DNA from 2 places in the Sphingobacterium sp. DR205 genome. Region 1 is predicted to be linked to the other one. Evidence: riboswitches for the same ligand, from Rfam matches in the RefSeq annotation. Region 1 holds a riboswitch; the other holds the start of a gene.
What was found. Region 1 has a riboswitch for S-adenosylmethionine ahead of G6053_RS06485 (5-oxoprolinase). Riboswitches for the same ligand answer to the same signal wherever they lie in the genome.
Positions count from the first base shown of each region.

Region 2: another riboswitch for S-adenosylmethionine. It lies ahead of metF (methylenetetrahydrofolate reductase [NAD(P)H]); the one in region 1 lies ahead of G6053_RS06485 (5-oxoprolinase).

Region 1 covers NZ_CP049333.1:1,542,917-1,547,125, forward strand. The annotation lists gene G6053_RS06480 (glycoside hydrolase family 95 protein) at 1-1,697, shown strand, start outside; gene G6053_RS06485 (5-oxoprolinase) at 1,834-2,097, opposite strand; SAM-I-IV-variant riboswitch at 2,164-2,257, opposite strand; gene G6053_RS06490 (DUF3050 domain-containing protein) at 2,491-3,255, shown strand; gene G6053_RS06495 (N-acetylmuramoyl-L-alanine amidase) at 3,315-4,209, opposite strand, start outside.
Region 2 covers NZ_CP049333.1:6,738,652-6,742,860, forward strand. The annotation lists gene G6053_RS28365 (DUF2723 domain-containing protein) at 1-986, opposite strand, end outside; gene metF (methylenetetrahydrofolate reductase [NAD(P)H]) at 1,291-2,247, opposite strand; SAM riboswitch class I at 2,319-2,421, opposite strand; gene G6053_RS28375 (hypothetical protein) at 2,523-3,374, opposite strand; gene rimM (ribosome maturation factor RimM) at 3,636-4,160, opposite strand.

The DNA.
Region 1 (4,209 bases):
GTGAGCTTGTTTTGGTAGGACAATTGGACAATGGTGTAGATGGTAAAGGAATGCAGTTCAAAACACGTGTCCGCGCGCAGATAAAAGGGGGAAAACAGCTGGTAAAAGGACAATCTATTGTTATTCAACAGGCTGACGAAGTGCTAATTTACGTGGCAACAGATACTGATTTTAAAGGTAAGGATTTTGAGCGTACGACAGCTGAAACGCTAACAAGGGCTTTGAAAAAATCCAATAGCCAGCAGTATGCTGAACATCTGCAAAACTATTTGGCAAAGTTCAACCGCTTGTCGCTCCGATTGGGGCAGTCGAAAGATGACTTACCGACCGATCAGCGTTTGGTGGCTTTCGGTAAAGAACCGGATCAGGATCCAGGATTAGCGGCGCTATTCTATCAGTATGGTCGCTACCTGAGTATCAGCAGTACGCGTTTAGGCTTGCTACCACCAAACTTACAGGGCTTATGGGCAAATCAGATTCAGACGCCCTGGAATGGGGACTACCACCTGGATATCAATGTGCAGATGAACCATTGGCACCTCGGGGCGGCTAATCTGGGGGAGCTTAATGAACCCTTGGTGGGTCTTGTGGAAGGCCTTATGGCCCCGGGAGCAAAGACCGCGAAAGCGTACTATAATGCACCGGGCTGGATGGCCCATGTGATCACCAATGTATGGGGCTATACCGAACCGGGAGAGTCTGCTTCCTGGGGCATTGCCAATGCGGGCTCAGGCTGGCTCTGCAATAACCTCTGGGAACATTACCTCTATACCGAAGATATAGACTACCTACGGAGGATATACCCGATTCTCTATGGAGCAGCACAGTTTTACTCCAGTGCCCTGACCGAACACCCAACCAAGGGCTGGCTGTTGACTTCGCCATCTGTATCTCCCGAAAATTCCTTCAAGCTCCCTAATGGCCAGCAGGCAAATGTCACGATGGGGCCAACAATAGATAATCAGATCGTACGCGAATTATTTGTAAATATCATCCATGCAGCGGGATTATTGGGCAATCAATCGGATCCTTTTTTAACGAAGGTTGCGGCGCAACTGAAACGTTTAGCACCAGCGGTGCAGCTAGGCAAAGATGGCCGCATCATGGAATGGATCGAAGATTATGAAGAGGTGGATCCACAGCATCGGCATATCTCGCATCTGTATGGCTTGTATCCGGGCTATTTGATTCGTTATGGTGAACATCCAGACTGGCAGCTTGCCGCTAAAAAAAGCCTGGATGTACGGGGGGATGATGGACCGAGTTGGGCCATTGCCCATAAACTACTGTTTTGGACCAGATTGCATGAAGGCGAACGGGCTTATAAATTATTTCGGCAACTCATGACTCCACGTGTTGATACACATATCAATTATTGCGCCGGTGGTGGTGTTTACGCCAATTTGCTAACAGCAGGGCCCCCATTTCAGATCGATGGTAATTTTGGCGGAGCAGCGGGTATCGCCGAGATGCTGGTGCAGTCGCATCAGGATACGGTGTATCTTCTGCCGGCGGTTCCTCAGGCCTGGAAAAAAGAAGGCCGGGTGACAGGCATGCGCATCAAGGGAAATCACACGCTAGATATGGAATGGAAAGATGGTAAGATACTGAACTATCAGATCTATTCACCCAAATCACAACAACTTAAGGTATGTATAGATCATAACTGGATCGCCTATCGTACAAAAGAAAAATAACAAAACATAGCGTCCTCAACCGAATTGGATCATGCAATTTTTTGCATGATAGGGGATAGATCGGCAATTTCCAAAACCAACAACAACAGCGCGCACGAAGTCCTTTCGATGCGCGCTGTTTTTTGTGCCGATGCGATTACTGTAAAGGGATCAAGACGTTCTGTTCCAAACGTACAGGCACCTGCTTTACTGAGGTAAAACCGTCTTCCTTGGAAATGATGTTGGAAAGATCCAGTCCTCTTTTGGAGAACGTACTGATCAAAGCAGTCCGAAAGGTTGCCTTGGCCGAACCCCAACCTTGTCCTAAGATGGTGTCGTTGTTGAGTTGTATCAGTTCGTCCGTAGAATAATAATTGAATTTTTCCAGTAAGTGTTGGTAAAGATTTGTTGTTGTAGCCATACAATTTAAAAATTTAAAGGATTAAACCATAAACTGTATCCAGATCTTGTTGGGAAAATAAGCGTTGTGCAACGTTTATTTTGGTCGAAACCCGTATTAATTTACCACCGCGGTGCCTACACTCGGTTGGTATTGCATCATGCAATTCTGAATACTCTACAAATATAGTAGATTATTTTTTATAATAAAAAATATTTTTGTTTTTAACGGTAAATGAGCATTGACAAGAAGATTAGGACGATCAAATGTAGAGGCTGCCTGTTGCCTGTGATTTAGTTAGCTGTTGTCTGTGATTTGGTTATGAAGCGGATAGCCGGAAGGGGAATTTATCATGTTACTGTAATCTCATTGAAAATACTTTAAAAAACAGCGATAAGACAATACTTTTGCGCCATGAATAGAATTGCGGAAATTAACGAATACATTGCTGCCGAACGCGAGGTATTATTGCAACACCCTTTATATCGTAAGATCAAAACGATCAAGCATCTACGTTCTTTTACAGAAGGGCATGTTTACGCTGTATGGGATTTTATGTCTCTACTAAAAGCTTTACAGATTAAACTGACCTGTACGACTTTACCTTGGTTTGCGAGCGAGCATCCATCGACACGCTATCTGATCAACGAGATTGTATTGGCTGAGGAATCTGACGAATACATTGATGGTCGTCGGTTGAGCCATTTTGAAATGTATCTGGACGCAATGAGTGAAATGGGGGCAGATCCACACCTGATCAATAAGTTTATCGCCCATGCCAAGAAATCCAAAAGTATTTTCGATGCCATTGCTTTGACAACTTTGGACAAACGGATTAAAGATTTTCTGAACTTTACTTTTGAACTGATCGAAGAGGGACAGGTACATAAAATTGCCGCAGCTTTTACATTCGGACGTGAGGATCTTATCCCAGGTATGTTTACCTCTATTTTGCAGGAGCTAAAAACCAACTTCCCAGAATCGAGCTTGGATAATTTTATCTATTATTTCCAACGTCATATTGATCTGGACGGTGATGAGCATGGTCCTTTGGCAATGCAGATGATCTCTGATCTAGCCAAAGAGGATGATGAGAAGTGGGAAGAAATGAAAATAGTAAGTAAAGAGGCGCTTCAAAAGCGTATTGAACTCTGGAACGCAATAGAAGACTCCCTATAGGGAATCTTCTATTGTTTGGAATCTTTGTAAAAAGAATTAACGGATAGTTTTACAAAAAACTATTCCGACAGAGAGGTTTTTATTGCTTTGGCGAAAGCGCTGATAAATTGCGGGTCCAATGTGTCGGAAAATGTATTTATATTCCCCAAGCTGACAATGAGCGCAGGTATTTTTGCTCCCCGTAGGATAGCGTGACTATGGCTTTCAACTGGTTTCTGCGTACTCAATCCTTGATTTTTTAAATTTTGTGTGAGACGGAATGCGAATTCCCGACTTTGATCCTGTATCTTCGGGAGCTCAACGGCTTTTGGATAAAATAAGCCGATTGGCAGTTTTGTGTTTGCAGGATCGACATCGAAATGAATGGAAACCAAGGCATCGCCAGTAAATGCCGCGCGGTCTTTGAGCATCATAAATTCGTCTTTCGAATGGGTCAATACAACCTGAAAACCTTCTTTTTCAAGTTCATTTTGAATCATCTTACAAGCCTGTAACGTAAGATCTTTCTCTTTGAGGCCTTTGCTGTTGGTGGCGCCATTATCTTTGCCGCCATGTCCCGGATCCAGAACAATGGTCTTTACACCGTTTTTAACAGCAGTGAGCGCAGTGATTTTTTCTTTCGGGGGATTAATAAAAGAAAAAGAGACAATTAACACGAATATACAGGGAACAAACAGCAGATACTGATAACCTTTCGTGCGTGGCGATAGATTTCGCATCAACCTGTCGATGCGTTCTACCAATTCATTTTGGTTTTTTAAAATTCTACTTTGCATATAATCTAATTGTTGATGTTGTTGTGTCAGATTCAGTAGGAAGCTTGCATAATCGGTCTTTCCATAGCATTCACCCACTGCACGGTCGACCTGAAACTCATGTAGGCGGTGCAGTTCTTTCCGAACCCAGTAAATGGCGGGGTTTATCCAGAAAAAGCAGCACATCAATTCGATGTAT
Region 2 (4,209 bases), 2.1 Mb from region 1:
AACGAAAAGACATTATCTGGTGCATTATTATTGAGGGATGGATTCGCTATACCACGGATCAATACCATGGTATAGGAACTATAGCCAAACAGAATAAAACAAAATACCAATAAGGCTGTGTTTAATGTATACTTCCGGTTTCTATGCGAATAAAAAAGACCATATACAATGACGCCACCGATAAGTACGCACAAGAACAGAATTCCAGACCCAAACCCCAGTCCGAGTGAATTCACAAATAACAGGTCTATTTTGGAAGCAAAACCTACCAACCACTGAATGACACCCCAAAGAATTGCTGCCAAAACCAACAAGCCTAATAAAAATGCCGTTAAAACACCTTTCAGATTAATTTGCGAAGTCCTTTTAAAATAGACCACCATGGCTATGGCTGGAATAGCCAACAGATTCAATAGGTGCACTCCGATCGAAAGTCCCATGACAAAAGCAATAAAAATCAACCAGCGGTCGCTTCCATGCTGATCTGCCCGCGCTTCCCATTTGAAAATTGCCCAGAAAACCACTGCCGTACAAAGCGAGGACATCGCGTACACTTCAGATTCCACAGCGGAATACCAAAATGTATCACTGAAGCTGAAAGCCATTGCCCCGACTGTCCCTGCAGCGAAAAGCTGTAGGTAGTAGGAGAAAGTAGGCTGCTGTGGCTTCTTCAAAATTTTCTTGGCTATAGCAGTGATTGTCCAAAACAGAAATACTACTGTCAAACCACTACAGATCGCCGAACCAATATTCATCCAGTAGGCTATCTTTCCGACGTTACCGAGTGCGAGATTGGAAAAAACATTCTGAATAAGCAAAAATAAAGGTGCGCCGGGCTGATGCGCCACCTCAAGTTTGTAGGCACAGGCAATAAATTCACCACAGTCCCACCAGCTTACGGTCTTTTCAACGGTAGCAATGTAGACAAGCGTGGCAATAAGGCCACAGGTCAAACCGAATAGATTATTTAATTTATTGTACGTCATAAGGTCAACTGGTATAAATCTTTATTCCTTTTAGTACTTTAAATTAAACAGTTATCTCGATTTAAAAATGTTAATTAACACTATTTAACATCATGATTTAATAAAAATATTTTTCTGAGGATGCTGCTTCTATAATGAAAAGAGAAATACAGTTTTTTAAAGGGAAGTGATGCCAACCTTCGCCCGCTATGCACGACAGGCGACAATCGGATGGACAGAAATTCGTTTCACAGAGACATAGACGTATTTCTACTATAGTTTTAATAAAAAAGCGAGGGACTCTTCCCTCGCTCTATTTATATTTTTAGACTAATTTTTCAACAATCTTTTTGGTTGGACCGGGATTACTCATGGTATAAAAATGCAACACTGGCGCACCAAATTTGATCAGTTCCTGACATTGTTGTACAAGCCATTCTTCACCTACTTGCCTTACATCGGCATTGGTTTTACATGATGCAACTGCATCACTCAATTCCTCCGGAATATCCAAATGGAAAATTCGTGGCAATGTGACCAACTGTTTTTTTGTCGTCAAAGGTTTGAGCCCCGGAATAATAGGCACATGAATTCCGTTGTCACGGCATTTGGTCACAAATTCCTTGTATTTTTCTACATTAAAGAACATCTGCGTCACGATAAATTCCGCCCCCATATCGACTTTTTGTTTCAGGTATTTAAAGTCCGTATTGAAATTAGGTGATTCAAAATGTTTCTCCGGATATCCGGCAACTCCGATACAAAAATCAGTTTTTTCAGATGTAATAATATCTTCGTGGAGATACTTCCCCTTATTCATATCCGCGACCTGCTCCAATAGATCCGTAGCAAAAGCGTGACCACCTTCAGTTGGAATAAAATCAGCATCTCCTTTACGCGCATCACCTCGCAGCACCAACACATTGTCGATACCCAAGAAATTCAGGTCAATCAAAGCATTTTCTGTTTCCTCTTTGGTAAAGCCACCACATATCAGATGCGGCACTGCATCTACCTTATACTTATTCATGATAGCAGCACATATCGCCACTGTTCCCGGTCGTTTGCGATAGGATACTCGCTCCAATAACCCGCTAGCATGTTCCTTATAGATGTAATCTTCACGATGATAAGTTACATCTATAAAAGGTGGTTTAAATTCCATCAGCTCATCCATTGTTTTAAAAATACTTTGGATGCCCTGTCCCTTTGCAGGAGGCAATAGCTCAAAAGAAAACAATGTTTTTCCTTTAGCATTCTGGATATGATCGGTAATCTTCATTAAAAAACTGTTTTAAGTTTGGGTTGGCTTACATCGAAACGCACAAGTCGAGGATATGTCTATCTGCATGTAACTTATCTTTCCCACATGGAGCAGGGTAGAATTTAGCACCTTGAACAATACAGGTTGCTAAGGCTTCACTGGGTCTAGTCCCTCGGCCTTTCTCTATAAGCGTTGCTAATATCGTTTTAAAAAACCAAACAACAAAAATATTTTTCGAAAATCTATAAATTACATCGATAAAGCTGTCTTGCTCCCGGCTTTATCGATGTAATTTATCCCAAAGTTGATAGTGAGTTACGTAAATTCTTCAAATAAAATGTAATTAATAGCAACCCCGTCACACTATACTTCTCCTTTTGTCCATACTTAAATCCAGCTAGCAAATATTTATAGGCGACCATTGCATTTTCCTCATTGTAAAACAACTCCTTCCACGAGACAGGAACATCTTTCCATTCCTTTAATACAATTCCATTTTGGGCATAGGTAATCGGCGACTCAACTCCGTCTATCTTGTAATCATTATGAACGCCAGAATTAGAAATGTGCTGAAAATAGGCAATCGAATAATCTAAAAAATTCAATGCACGGCTCTTTATCTCTTGGTCATTCTCAGCTCTTGTTGGAATATTACGCCAAAGATTGATTCCGCTATCAAATTTACTGGGCTGCTCCCGAATGGGTGTCTTGTCCAATTCGAAATTGATGTACAGTCGCTCGGTATTTGGCAAATGAGCGGAATTAAACGCAGAGAAATCACCTTTCAACTGCACAAAATCCTTTTTCATCCGGATAATATCCAAGGATAGTTTTCCCTTTGTAGCATCTATAAGCTCAAGCTTACTCCCGTTAAATGCATATTTACCATACAACAGGATATCGTCTATGGCGAGGACAAAATGTTCTTTATCCTGAAGGGAAAGAAAGGAACGATAATAAAGCGGGTGATCACAACGGGCATCAGGCTCAACATTTAGCGGATTATCGGCTTTAGCCTTTAAATAAACCTCATTGGTATAACCGCAGATAACCTGGTAATTTCCGTCAGGGAACTCCTTATCCCTTCCCAGAAAAACGCAGGAGGACAAAAATAGCGTTAAAATAAGGATCAATAATGGTCTCAAAACGATCATTTAATATGGTCAATATATTGATTATTTAGTACCAATATACTCAAAATCCCCCAAAGTAAGATATACCAGATCATTTCAACAAGTGAATTCCGCCAATAAAATCAAATACTTTTGTGACCTTAACCCAATGAAACAAAAGCAGGTTCAAAACTTCGCTTACGAATTTGAACCTGCTTTGTTAATATTTACACGAATCAAGCAATACGCTTAAATCCCGATCTGGACAACGGATTTAAGCTAAGATCGCCTCTCTTATTCTTTATAGAGATCAACTAGCCCTTCAGGCAATGTAACTTCAATAATCTCTTCTTCGCCATCTATTCCTAAGATTAAATCATCGGATAGCGGAAACATCAATTCTTTACCATTCATATCAACTGTAGCGACGAATTGCTGTGGAAATTCCTGTACATCCGTAATTTCTCCCAGTTCACCATGAGTTTCGTCGATCACCAAAAATCCAATTAAATCCGTATATCTAAAATCATCTGGATCCCGTTCTGGCATTTTATCATTGGACAGATAAACCTTTTTGCGGACAAGTGCCTGTGCCTTATCGATGTGATCGACATCTTCAAATGTCACGTAGGCCGTACTATTTTTCTGCAGTTTTATAGCATCGATAAAATAGGGCACAAGCTTTTTGTTGACCTCCAGGAAAACGACATCCATATCCAGGCTTTCGTAGTCTTCAAATTCGAAAAACAATTGTATTTCGCCTTTAAGCCCCCTCGTTTTGCTGATATAGCCTATATAAAAACTTTGATCGACAGTCATTTGGTAGTATTGCGTATTGAGATATTAGTATTGAGATGCTATTTTGATC